3 regions of the Pantoea sp. CFCC18179 genome follow, and region 1 is predicted to be linked to each of the others. Evidence: riboswitches for the same ligand, from Rfam matches in the RefSeq annotation. Region 1 holds a riboswitch; each other region holds the start of a gene.

Evidence for each region. A riboswitch is a leader RNA that binds a small molecule or an ion and turns the genes downstream of it on or off. The one in region 1 is predicted to bind thiamine pyrophosphate.
Region 2: it holds a riboswitch for thiamine pyrophosphate, as region 1 does, so the genes downstream of both, ACPUC7_RS08140 (FAD-dependent oxidoreductase) here and thiC (phosphomethylpyrimidine synthase ThiC) in region 1, are expected to answer to the same signal.
Region 3: it holds a riboswitch for thiamine pyrophosphate, as region 1 does, so the genes downstream of both, thiB (thiamine ABC transporter substrate binding subunit) here and thiC (phosphomethylpyrimidine synthase ThiC) in region 1, are expected to answer to the same signal.

The regions. Positions count from the first base shown of each region.
Region 1 covers NZ_JBNBPM010000025.1:7,209-11,375, reverse strand. The annotation lists gene thiE (thiamine phosphate synthase) at 1-617, opposite strand, end outside; gene thiC (phosphomethylpyrimidine synthase ThiC) at 614-2,539, opposite strand; TPP riboswitch at 2,630-2,730, opposite strand; gene rsd (sigma D regulator) at 2,965-3,471, opposite strand; gene nudC (NAD(+) diphosphatase) at 3,560-4,167, shown strand, end outside.
Region 2 covers NZ_JBNBPM010000003.1:114,288-118,454, reverse strand. The annotation lists gene ACPUC7_RS08150 (GntR family transcriptional regulator) at 1-979, shown strand, start outside; gene ACPUC7_RS08145 (6,7-dimethyl-8-ribityllumazine synthase) at 1,120-1,557, opposite strand; TPP riboswitch at 1,768-1,887, shown strand; gene ACPUC7_RS08140 (FAD-dependent oxidoreductase) at 2,013-2,957, shown strand; gene thiS (sulfur carrier protein ThiS) at 2,941-3,138, shown strand; gene ACPUC7_RS08130 (thiazole synthase) at 3,141-3,899, shown strand; gene ACPUC7_RS08125 (ThiF family adenylyltransferase) at 3,911-4,167, shown strand, end outside.
Region 3 covers NZ_JBNBPM010000009.1:41,224-45,390, reverse strand. The annotation lists gene ACPUC7_RS16955 (MFS transporter) at 1-108, opposite strand, end outside; gene sgrR (HTH-type transcriptional regulator SgrR) at 364-2,025, shown strand; TPP riboswitch at 2,061-2,156, shown strand; gene thiB (thiamine ABC transporter substrate binding subunit) at 2,204-3,190, shown strand; gene thiP (thiamine/thiamine pyrophosphate ABC transporter permease ThiP) at 3,190-4,167, shown strand, end outside.

The DNA of each region.
Region 1 (4,167 bases):
TCCACTAGCGCCAGCAGTTCCTCGGTTGCCGCGCGCCAGTCTGCCGCTTGGGTAATTGCACTGACTACCGCAATGCTGCCCACGCCAGTCGCGAGCACTTCAGGTACGCGCGCCAGCGAAATTCCGCCAATCGCCACGGTTGATACATCCTGCAAACGCGCCAGATGACGTTTTAATTCCACCACGCCTTGTGGGGCTGAGGGCATATCTTTGGTTTGCGTCGGATAGATGTGCCCCAGTGCAATGTACGAAGGGCGCAATGCCAGCGCGCGATCCAGCTCGGCATCATCATGCGTCGATAAGCCAAGGCGTAATCCGGCCTGACGAATGGCGGCTAAGTCAGCAACATCCAGATCTTCCTGGCCAAGATGCACGCCGTAAGCGTTGTATTTAATGGCTAAACGCCAGTAATCATTGATAAACAGGCGGGCACGATACTGTTTGCCAAGTGCAATCGCCTCGCGCACAGCATCTTCTACTTCGTGATCCTGGCAATCTTTGATACGCAGCTGGATGGTGCGCACCCCCGCTTCAAGCAGGCGCGCAATCCACTCCACGCTATCAACTACCGGATACAGCCCCAGTTTCCGGGATGTGGCTGGGAAGGCGTCAGTCATACTTTTTCCTTTTTAAGTGCATCGGCAGCGTGGTAAAGCTCGCCACCATGATTGCGGAAGGCATCCGACATTTGCGCCATGCCAATCTCAATGGGCTGGGCTTCAGCCTGTTGGCGGGCGGCAAATTCGCGCACTTCCTGGGTAATTTTCATTGAGCAGAATTTCGGGCCGCACATTGAGCAGAAATGCGCGACTTTTCCTGACTCTTGCGGCAAGGTTTCATCGTGATAGGCGCGAGCGGTGTGCGGATCGAGCGCCAGATTGAACTGATCTTCCCAGCGGAATTCGAATCGCGCTTTGGACATCGCATTGTCGCGGATCTGCGCACCGGGATGGCCTTTTGCCAGATCCGCGGCGTGCGCAGCGATCTTGTAGGTGATCAGCCCTTGTTTTACGTCTTCTTTATTTGGCAAACCCAAGTGTTCTTTGGGCGTCACGTAGCACAACATAGCGCAGCCAAACCAACCGATCATTGCCGCACCAATGCCAGAAGTGAAATGATCGTAACCGGGCGCGATATCGGTGGTTAATGGGCCAAGCGTATAAAACGGCGCTTCATGGCAGTGTTCCAGTTGTTCGGTCATATTGCGGCGAATCATCTGCATCGGCACATGTCCCGGACCTTCAATCATCACCTGCACATCATATTCCCAGGCGATTTTGGTCAGCTCGCCCAGCGTGTGCAGTTCCGCAAATTGCGCTTCATCGTTGGCATCCTGAATCGAGCCGGGACGCAAGCCATCGCCCAACGACAAGGCAACATCATAGGCGGCACAAATTTCACAAATCTCACGGAAATGCAGATACAGGAAGCTTTCGGTGTGATGCGATAAGCACCATTTCGCCATGATCGATCCACCGCGCGAGACAATGCCCGTCAGGCGTTTGGCGGTCATCGGCACATAGCGCAGCAGCACGCCTGCATGAATGGTGAAGTAATCCACGCCTTGCTCCGCTTGCTCCAGCAAGGTGTCGCGAAATATCTCCCAGTTAAGATCTTCCGCCACGCCGTTCACTTTTTCGAGCGCTTGATAAATCGGCACTGTGCCAATCGGCACCGGACTGTTTCGCAGAATCCATTCGCGCGTTTCATGAATATAGCGGCCGGTTGAGAGATCCATCACGGTGTCTGCACCCCAACGCGTCGACCACACCAGTTTCTCCACCTCTTCCTCAATGGAGGAACTCACCGCTGAATTGCCGATATTGGCATTCACTTTCACCAGAAAGTTACGGCCAATAATCATCGGTTCGGATTCGGGGTGGTTGATGTTACTTGGAATGATGGCGCGGCCGCTGGCGACTTCCTGGCGCACGAATTCGGCGGTGATATTTTCCGGCAAATGCGCGCCGAAACTGTGGCCGGGATGTTGCTGCAATAACACTTCACCCCGGATTCGCTCGCGTCCCATGTTTTCCCGCACCGCAATGAATTCCATCTCCGGCGTGATGATGCCCTGGCGTGCATAGTGCAGTTGAGTCACGCGGCGACCGGCTTTGGCACGGCGCGGTTGTGGCAGATGCTCAAAGCGCAGATGGTCGAGGCCTTCATCGGCTAAACGCTGCTGCGTGTAACTGGAACTGAGCTGGTGGATGGTTTCACTGTCGCCACGTTCATCAATCCACGCGGCGCGCAGCTTGGCTAATCCCTGATGCACATCGATTTTGGCATCGGGATCGCCATAAGCACCAGCGGTGTCATATACCGGAACGGGTTCGTTCTGCTCATATTGCGGGTTATCTTTCGTGCCGCCAATATGCGTGGGGCTGAGCTGAATCTCGCGCATCGGCACGCGAATATCTGCACGGCTGCCGGTGATCCAGATGCGTTTGGAGTTAGGGAAGGCGGTTCCCTGTAGTGAATCGATAAATTCTTGCGCTTGCGCGCGTTGCTCACGACGTGACGTTTTAGCAGCAGACATAGCAAGTTTCCTGTGTAAGTGGGAAGTTGCTTGTCCAGAGTTCGGAAGGAGTAACAGCGACGATGCTGGGCGCCAGCTTGCAGCGTGCTGATAATATTTACTCTTGTTCCCTTCGCAGGTACTAGCCTGATCAGGTTCCGCGGATCCCGAATTAACGGTCTCAGCCCCTAAGGGCACTCCGACAAGGTGTTAGTTTTACGATATAAGCTGCTTTGCTTGCTATTTCACGCCTGGGCAGTGCTCGTGACCGTCACGTACTTCGTGTACGCTCCGGTCCCTGCGCGCTGTCCGAGCGCGAACTATCTGCGCACGCTACGCTTATATCGCAAAATTTGGCTCTTCAAGGCCATAAAAAGGCATTAAAAAAGCCCATTCAGCATAAGAGGGCTTTTTGGGAATAACAAGTATTTTACAATTTTTGCGATTTAGGCCGGGCGGGCGATGTGGCTGTCATTGGCTACCGGCGGGCGCGCCAGTTGATGTTCCCACGCCAGCTGCACCAACTTGTCTTCCAACGTAAAACGCGATTCCAGCACTTCGCCAACTTCCGATAACGCCTGCTGAAACCCCGTGCAGTTATCGTCATTAATCGCCTGCTGCAAATGGCCGTCATACAACTGCATGATGCGATCGGTATTGGCCTCAAGTGCCGGATAAATCTGCGCGGCAACCAACAATGGGCTATCACCCTGCATCTCGCTGACAATGTGTTCATACACGCTGAAATGGCCGGTAGAAAGGTAATCCACCAGGTTGTGACAAAATGCATCCAGCGCTTGTTCATCCAGCGCAGTTAGGGCATCTTTTTGCGGCTTCAAGCCAATCAGCTCGTAGTAGGTGACGAGCAGTTGTCGACGGGCGCGCAGCCACGTATCGACCAATTCATTACCGCCACCTACTCGCTCTGTCAGGTCATCTAACTGGGTAAGCATATGGGGCTCCAGGTAGGTTATAGTTGTTAATTACACACTTAATATTAGGGTTTCAGCGTGCGAGTTGACGCTAAGGACAACGATTAAGATGCAACGTGAGATCTCAAGCTTAGACGCTGGTTGGTGGGTTGTCAGCCACGAGCAAAAACTTTGGTTGCCGCAGGGCGAGCTGCCGCATGGCTTATCCAGCGAGTTTGGACTGGATGGCAGCGACGGGATTTTGATTGGCGAATGGCAGGGCGAAAATGTGTGGCTGGTGCGTCAATCAAGGCCGGATAGCATGGCTTCAGTGCGTCAATTGATTGATGAAGATGTTGGGCTGTTTCAGATCGCCGGACGCGGCGTGCAGCTGGCGGAGTTCTACCGCTCGCATCGCTGGTGCGGTTACTGCGGCCATGAAATGCATCTCAGTAAGCGTGAATTTGCCTGCTTATGTCATCACTGCCGTGAACGTTATTACCCACAAATTGCGCCCTGCATTATTGTCGCCATCCGTCGTGGCGATGAAATTCTGCTCGCCAATCATGCTCGTCATCGCAACAACATTTATACCGTGCTGGCAGGCTTTGTCGAAGTGGGCGAAACCCTGGAACAAGCGGTGGCGCGCGAAGTGATGGAAGAGAGCAATGTGCGAGTGAAAAATGTGCGCTATGTGACTTCCCAACCGTGGCCGTTCCCGCATTCATTAATGATGGC
Region 2 (4,167 bases), on a different contig from region 1:
CAAGGATGAAACGGGATCTGCGCGATATGAAGCCATTCGCCAGGTTTTACATAACATTCTGGTTCAACAGCGAATTCCGCAGGGTTTAGTGTTGCTGGAAGGGCCGTTAGCGCAGCTGTTTGGCACCAGTCGTGTGCCGGTGCGTCGCGCGTTGAGTTTGTTGCACGAAGAAGGGCTGATTGCACGCTTCGAAGGGCGTGGCTTCATCGTGGCGCAGGATGCCGAGGAAGTTGAACCGCTGCGTGTGGCGTTAACGCGTGAACTGTTTGGGCTGGATGAGCAACAAGAGTTGGTCGATACCCGCAGCAGCGGCGAGAAAGTGCTGGAGAATCTGCAAATCGTCCTGTCCACCGCGATGGTGTTTGGCTGTTATCAGGTTGATGAGCAGAAAGCGGCGCAGCATTACAACATCAGCCGTTCGGTGATCCGTGAAAGTTTGATGCGGCTACGCGATAAAGGTCTGGTAGAGAAAGAGCCGTATTCGCAATGGTTAACCGGCCCGCTGACGGCGCGCGAAATCGCTGACCATTTTGAAATTCGCGCCAGCCTTGAACCCACCGCGCTGCGCAAGGCCGGACAACATTTGTCGGTAGAGTGGCTCACCGCTTCGTTAGAGAAAGCGCAAAAATACAAAGGCAAGCAGCTCACCGCGACAGAATTGGAGTGGTTGGAAGAAGATCTGCACGTGCGCTGCCTCGAACCGGCGGGCAATAAGTTGATGATGCAAATCCTGCGGCAGAATCAATCGCCGTTTATCGTCACGCGTATCTTTTATGATCTGCTGGCGATTCCGGTAGAAACCGCGATGCTGGAAGAGCATTGCCTGGTGTATGAAATGTTGCTGAAGGGAAATTGGGAACTGGCCGCGGCTTGTTTACGCGATCATCTGGAACGTGCGCAGGTACGCACCCTGCAACGACTTAAAGTGTTGTCAGTGTTGCCTGTGCCGAGTTTGCCGGAATTTATGGAAGCGCGTTAAGTTTAGGGGTATGAGCAGAAGTTATAGAAGCTGAAATAGCATTGCTGCGCGGATGAATATAATTTTTTTAATTTAATTATAAGAAATAAATATAAGAAAGATCACTTCACAACAATTATGAAGTGATCCTCAATTGCACATCAATCAATTGAAAGCTGATGAATGGCTAATGCAGCGCGAGCGGCTTCTTTGCCTTTCTTGATAAAGTGTTCGGTATAGAAGTTTTCAATCACATCAACCGGCTGGAAATTATGCGGGGTTAATGACACGGAAAATACCGGCACATTGGTGCTCAGCTGCACATTCATTAGGCCATCAACTACCGCTGCGGCAACGAAATCATGGCGATAGATACCGCCGTCAACCACCAGCGCGGCGCAGACAATCGCATCGTATTTGCCGGTTTCTGCCAAACGTTTTGCTAATAATGGCATTTCAAATGCGCCCGGTACTTCCAGCACTTTTAATTCTGCTTGCACGGATTGATCGGCTAATTCTTTTTCAAAACCCACCAACGCATTGTGGACGATTTCTTTGTGCCAGCCGGCTTTAATAAATGCAATTCTAATATTGTTCATAATTATTCCGACATCACCTGTAATTTGTTTCGCGCCAATAAAATTAATGTCTTTATATATCATATGTTACGGTTGTGATCCACCGGCGGCGCGTAGCGATAAATGCCGTTTATGGAAGGTCGCCATTTAAGGTGACCGCGATTAACACCAATCCCATGCTAATGCTGCGGTTATTCCATGCTTGACGGCAGCCAGCCGCTGCAATACAAATAGACGCGTCGGGGGAGTCTCACCAAAGAGACTGAGAGGCTAATAGCGCACTGCGCGGTTTAGCGACCCTTTGAACCTGACCCAGTTGATACTGGCGTAGGAAGACTGACAGTCTGTGGTTTGGGCTGTCTGGCGCAAAGGTTACCTCTCTCGCGCCATTTCCCTTCTTCGGTATCTGCGGGTCTCAGCTAACACTGAGAGGCCGATGTGAATTCCCCATTTTGCAACAACCTGGAAGCTGCGCTGTGAGTCGCTGGAGCGTGCTCGGCTGCGGCGTGGCCGGTTTGTGTGTCTCCACTCTGCTGGCAGAACGCGGTGAAGACGTTGAGGTGATCGACGATGAATCGCGCCGCCCGGCATCGTGGTTTGCTGGCGGTATGCTCGCGCCATGGTGCGAAGCGGAAAGCGCGCCGCGCGAAGTGATTACTCTCGGACAACACTCCGCAGCGTGGTGGCAGCAACGCGTCAGTGGCGTTGAACATCACGGCACGCTGGTGGTTGCACCGCCGCGCGATAGCCAGGAACTCAATCGCTTTGCGCGCATGACCGAGCAGCACCAATGGGTTAATCCCGGCGAGATTGAACCGGCACTGGAAGGGCGTTTTGCGCGCGGTTTGTTCTTCGCCGGGGAAGCGCATCTTGATCCGCGTCGCGCGCTAACGGAAATGCGCGAGCAGCTAACGCAGCGCGGCGTGCGATTCAAAACAGAACATCCTCAAGGCCAGATTATCGATTGCCGTGGCATTCACGCCGCCCCTGAATTGCCGCGCCTGCGTGCAGTACGCGGTGAGATGGTGATCTTGCACAGCGACGAGGTGCAGTTTTCCCGTCCGATTCGCCTGCTGCATCCGCGTTTCCCGTGCTATTTAGTGCCGCGCCGCGATGGCCATTTCATGCTCGGCGCCACCATGATCGAGAGCGACGATGCTAGCGCTATCAGTGCGCGCGCCATGATGGAGTTGCTTAGCGCGGCCTATGCCATTCATCCGGCACTTGCCGAAGCGCGTATTGTGGAAAGCGGTAGCGGGCTGCGCCCGGCCTATCCGGCGAATTTGCCAGAAATCGATTATCAAAACGACACCTATTATCTTAACGGCATGTATCGTCACGGTTTTCTGCTGGCCCCAATGTTGGCAGAGCAACTGATGCAGCGCCTTTTCGCGGAGCAATCTCATGAATATTCAGCTTAATGGTCGGGCGATCAGCACCCAGGCCAGCAATCTCAGTGAATTGTTGATCGAACAGCAAATTGATGCTGCCTGCGTCGCCACCGCCTTCAATGGCGCGTTTGTGCCGAAAAGCCAGTATGACGCGCAACTGCTCGACGAAGGTTGTCAGCTGGAAGTGCTATCACCGATGCAAGGAGGCTGACCATGTTTTACGATTTTGCCGGTCAATCACGCTTCCTGTTGGGCACCGCGGGCTATCCTTCGCCAGCGATTTTGCAGCAGGCAATTGCCGCGTCAGGCACCGAAATCATCACCGTGAGTTTGCGACGCGAAGGCACAGCGGGCGCAGCATTTCGCGAATTGCTAACCGGACTGAATCTGCGCGTGCTGCCCAACACCGCCGGTTGCCACACGGTGAAAGAAGCGGTCACCACTGCGCACATGGCACGTGAATTGTTCAACACCGCGTGGATCAAACTGGAAGTGATCGGTCATGCCGACACGTTGCAACCCGATCCCTTTGCGTTAGTGGAAGCCGCGCGCATCCTGTGCGATGACGGTTTTCAGGTGTTTCCCTACACCACCGAAGACCTGATCGTCGGTGAAAAATTGCTGGCAGCAGGCTGCGAGTTGTTAATGCCGTGGGGCGCGCCGATCGGATCGGGTCAAGGCTTACGCAATATTGAAGGCTTGCGCGCGATGCGTGCGTGGTTCAGCGATGTTCCGTTGATCATTGATGCGGGCATTGGCGCGCCATCACAGGCGGCGCAGGCGATGGAGATGGGCTTCGACGGCATCTTGCTGAATACCGCCGTAGCGAAAGCGGGCGATCCGGTGGTGATGGCTAACGCTTTCCGCCAGGCGATTGAAGCCGGACACGCCGCATCCCGCGCCGGATTGATGGAAAAACGCGATATGGCCGCTGCTTCCACGCCGATTTTTGGCCTGGCCAACTTAAGCTGAGAGGCGGAGATATGGAACGTTATCAGCGCCAAATGATGTTGCCGGAAATCGGTGAAGCCGGGCAGCGCAAACTCCGCAACGCGCGGGTGCTGGTGGTGGGGGCGGGCGGATTAGGCGCGACCTTGTTGCCACAATTGGTCGGCGCTGGCGTCGGCTATATCCGTTTGTATGATGACGATCAGGTGGCGCTGCACAATCTGCATCGTCAAACGCTGTTCACCATGCAGGATATCGGTCAGCCCAAACCCAGCAGCGCGCAGCAAGCATT
Region 3 (4,167 bases), on a different contig from region 1:
CAGCGTTGGTGCTTGCAGCGCACCGGCCACGCCAGTCATAAACGACACGGCCATAAATGAGAGATAAACCGGATTGGGGCGACGCTTGCGCATCAACAGCGATTTCATGCGAAATCCCTTTGCGGATAAAAATGGGGCCGAGAAATGAGGGTAGAAGATTCTACAGCAAAACGAAAAAAGCCAGCAGATAAAGCACTGCTGGCGGTGAAAATGCACCCTACTCAGAAAGAGGTCCCACGCGAGCGGAACCGCTGGCAGAGCGCCATTCATTGCTGAATGCCTCCCGCTCTTCCATTGCCAGCCAGTATGCCTTTAATATGAGGCAGGAAAAACTGAGCGATTCTGAGAAGGAGTTCCCCTTTTATGTCCTCTTCACGTTTGCAACAGCAATTCATCCGCTTATGGCAAAGCTGTCAGGGCCAGGATCAGGAAACCACCTTAAATGATCTGGCCGATCTGCTGCATTGTTCGCGTCGTCACATGCGTAACCTGCTTAATGCGATGCAGCATGAGGGTTGGTTGATTTGGCAGGCGGAAGCCGGACGCGGCAAGCGCTCGACGCTGAGTTTCTGCTACACCGGGCTGGCGCTACAGCAGCAGCGCGCGGAGGATCTGCTCGATCAGGATCGCATCGAACAGTTAGTCCAATTGGTCGGCGATAAGAATCAGGTACGGCAAATGATTGCCGCGCATTTAGGCCGCAGTTTTCGCCAGGGTAAACACATCCTGCGCGTGCTCTATTATCGTCCGCTGCCCAATTTACTGCCCGGTTCGCCGCTGCGCCGCTCAGAAACCCATCTGGCACGGCAAATTTTTAATGGCCTGATGCGTATAAATGAGGAAAAGGGGGAAATCGAACCCGACATCGCGCATCACTGGCAGCAAACCTCGCCGCTGCACTGGCGCTTCTTCCTGCGTCCGGCGATTCGTTTTCACCACGGTCGCGAACTGGAAATGGACGATGTGATTGCCTCGCTGGAACGCATGCGCAGCCAACCGCTGTTTTCACACATTGAAAAACTGCACTCTCCCGCACCGTGGACGCTAGACATTCACCTGAGCCAACCCGATGACTGGTTGCCGTGGCTGCTGGCCAGCGTCAGCGCGATGATCCTGCCTCGTGAATGGCCAACGCTGCGCCAGTTCGCCCGCCAGCCAATTGGCACCGGTCCGTACAGCGTGGTGCGCAATCAGCAAACGCAGCTAAAAATTGCCGCTTTTGATGATTATTTTGGCTATCGCGCGCTGATTGATGATGTGTCGATTTGGGTATTGCCAGAGATCAGCGATGAACTGGTGTATGCCGGAGTCAAACTTCAGGGCGAAACTGCCGATGAGAAATCCGAAGAGAGCCGCCTGGAAGAGGGCTGCTATTTCTTGCTGTACGATCAGCGTTCTGAACATGGCCGCGATGCGCATTTTCGCCGCTGGGTGAGCTATCTGTTTAATCCGATCGCCCTGCTCAATCATGCTGGCGTTGGCTATCAACGTTACTGGTTCCCGGCTTACGGCCTGCTGCCGCGCTGGCATCACCGGCGCGATATTACCGCTGTACAAAAACCAGCAGGATTAACCCAACTGACCATCAGCTGGTACAGCCATCACGTTGAGCATGAAGGCATCGCCAACGCGTTACGCCCGTTGCTGGCGCAGCAAGGTGTCGAGCTGATTACCCGCGAAGTGAGCTACGAAGAGTGGTTCGAAGGCCAGGGAGAAAGCGATATTTGGCTCGGCAGCGTCAATTTTACGCTGCCACTGGAGTACGCACTGTTCGCTCAACTGTTTGAATTACCGCTGATGCATCACTGCATCCCGATTAACTGGCAAGCCGATGCTACGCGCTGGCGACAAAAAATCTTGCCGCTGGCGGAGTGGAGCAAGCAACTTATCGACAGCGATTATTTGCATCCGCTGTTCCATCACTGGCTGCTGCTGGAAGGTCAACGCAGCATGCGCGGCGTGCGCCTCAATACATTGGGATGGTTTGACTTTAAATCCGCCTGGTTCGCGCCGCCGGAGCTGTGATCCTTTCGCGCTGTCATATAAATGTCTAGAATGAGCCGTTCTCAACGGGGTGCCCGGATTTTTGGGCTGAGATAAACCCGTCGAACCTGATCCGGTTAATACCGGCGTAGGGATTTGAGATGTCTTTCTCCTCAGATCCTTTGCGACTCAACCTTATCTTCTCCTCAAGGAGCGCAAAGTGTTAAACAAAGTTCTGCCTGTGTTGCTGCTGGTAGCCGCACCGGCTTTTGCTGCTAAACCGGTTCTCACCGTTTACACCTACGACTCGTTTTCTGCCGATTGGGGCCCTGGCCCGGCGGTGAAAAAAGCCTTTGAAGCGCAATGCGGCTGTGAACTGAAATACGTGGCGCTGGAAGATGGCGTTTCACTGCTTAACCGCGTGCGTATGGAAGGCAAAAACAGCAAAGCCGATGTGGTGCTTGGCCTCGACAACAATCTGGTACAAGCCGCGGAGAAAACCGGCCTGTTTGCCAAAAGCAGCGTCGATACCAGCAACGTGAAACTGCCGGATGGCTGGCATAACGATACCTTCGTGCCGTTCGATTACGGCTACTTCGCCTTCGTCTACGATAAAAACAAACTGAAAAATCCACCGAAAAGCCTGAAAAAGTTGGTCGAAAGCCCAGAAAAATGGCGCGTGATCTACGAAGATCCGCGTACCAGCACGCCTGGCCTCGGCTTGCTGCTGTGGATGCAGAAAGTCTATGGTGACAACGCGCCCGCAGCGTGGCAGAAACTGGCAAACAAAACCGTCACCGTGACTAAAGGCTGGAGCGAAGCCTACGGCCTGTTCCTCAAAGGCGAAGGCGATCTGGTGTTGAGTTACACCACTTCTCCGGCTTATCACATCATCGAAGAGAAAAAAGACAATTACGCGGCCGCGACCTTTAGCGAAGGCCACTATTTGCAAGTGGAAGTTGCCGCCCAACTCGCCAGCAGCAAGCAGCCAAAATTGGCGCAACAATTCATGCAGTTTATGGTGTCACCGGCCTTCCAGCAGACCATTCCCACTGGCAACTGGATGTATCCGGTGATCGCCAGCGATCTGCCTGCTGGCTATCAATCGCTGCCCGTTCCGGCCAACGCGCTGCAATATACGCCTGCTGAAGTCGCCGATCACCGTGCCGCGTGGATCAGCGCCTGGCAACAAGCCGTTAGTCGCTAATGCCGGGTTGGTTAATTCCTGGCAGCGCCGTCGCATTGCTACTGAGCGCGGTGGCGCTGCTGGCGTTTGGTGCTTTAGTGATGGTGGCGCCGGTCACGGACTGGCGCGCCCTGCTCGCTGACAGTTATCTGCATCATGTGTTGGTGTTCTCTTTTGAGCAGGCTTTACTGTCGGCGCTGTTATCAGTGCTGCCCGCGATTTTGCTGGCGCGCGCCTTGTATCGCCGCCGTTTTCCGGGACGCAATCTGTTGCTGCGTTTGTGCGCCATGACGCTGGTGTTGCCGGTGCTGGTAGCGGTATTTGGCTTGTTGAGCGTGTATGGCCGCAGCGGCTGGTTAGCGCAACTGCTTGCTCTGTTAGGATTCGACTACCACTTCTCGCCGTACGGCCTGCAAGGGATTCTGCTGGCACATGTGTTTTTCAACCTGCCGCTGGCAACGCGCATGCTGTTGCAAGCACTGGAAAGCATTCCCGGTGAACAACGCCAGCTAGCCGCACAGCTTGGCTTGCGGGGCTGGAATCTGTTTCGCTGGCTGGAGTGGCCGTGGCTGCGCCGACAGATTCTGCCAACCGCCGCGCTGATATTTATGCTGTGCTTCGCCAGTTTCGCCACGGTGCTGGCTTTAGGCGGCGGTCCGCAGGCCACCACGCTGGAGCTGGCCATCTATCAGGCGCTCAATTTCGATTATGATCCGGGACGCGCTGCGCTGTTGGCGCTATTGCAACTCGGCTGCTGTTTGCTGCTGGTGCTTTTGAGCCAGCGCTTTAGCAAAGCCATTCCCACCGGCAGCCAAAGTATTCGCGGCTGGCGCGATCCGCAAGATTCGTGGACTGCACGCTTCAGCGATATCTTATTGATTGGCCTCGCGTTGCTGCTGCTGTTGCCGCCGTTATTTGCCGTGATTGTTGATGGTTTGCGCGGTGGTGTGGCCGGTGCGCTACAACAAGCGGCGCTGTGGCAAGCCACATTGACCTCG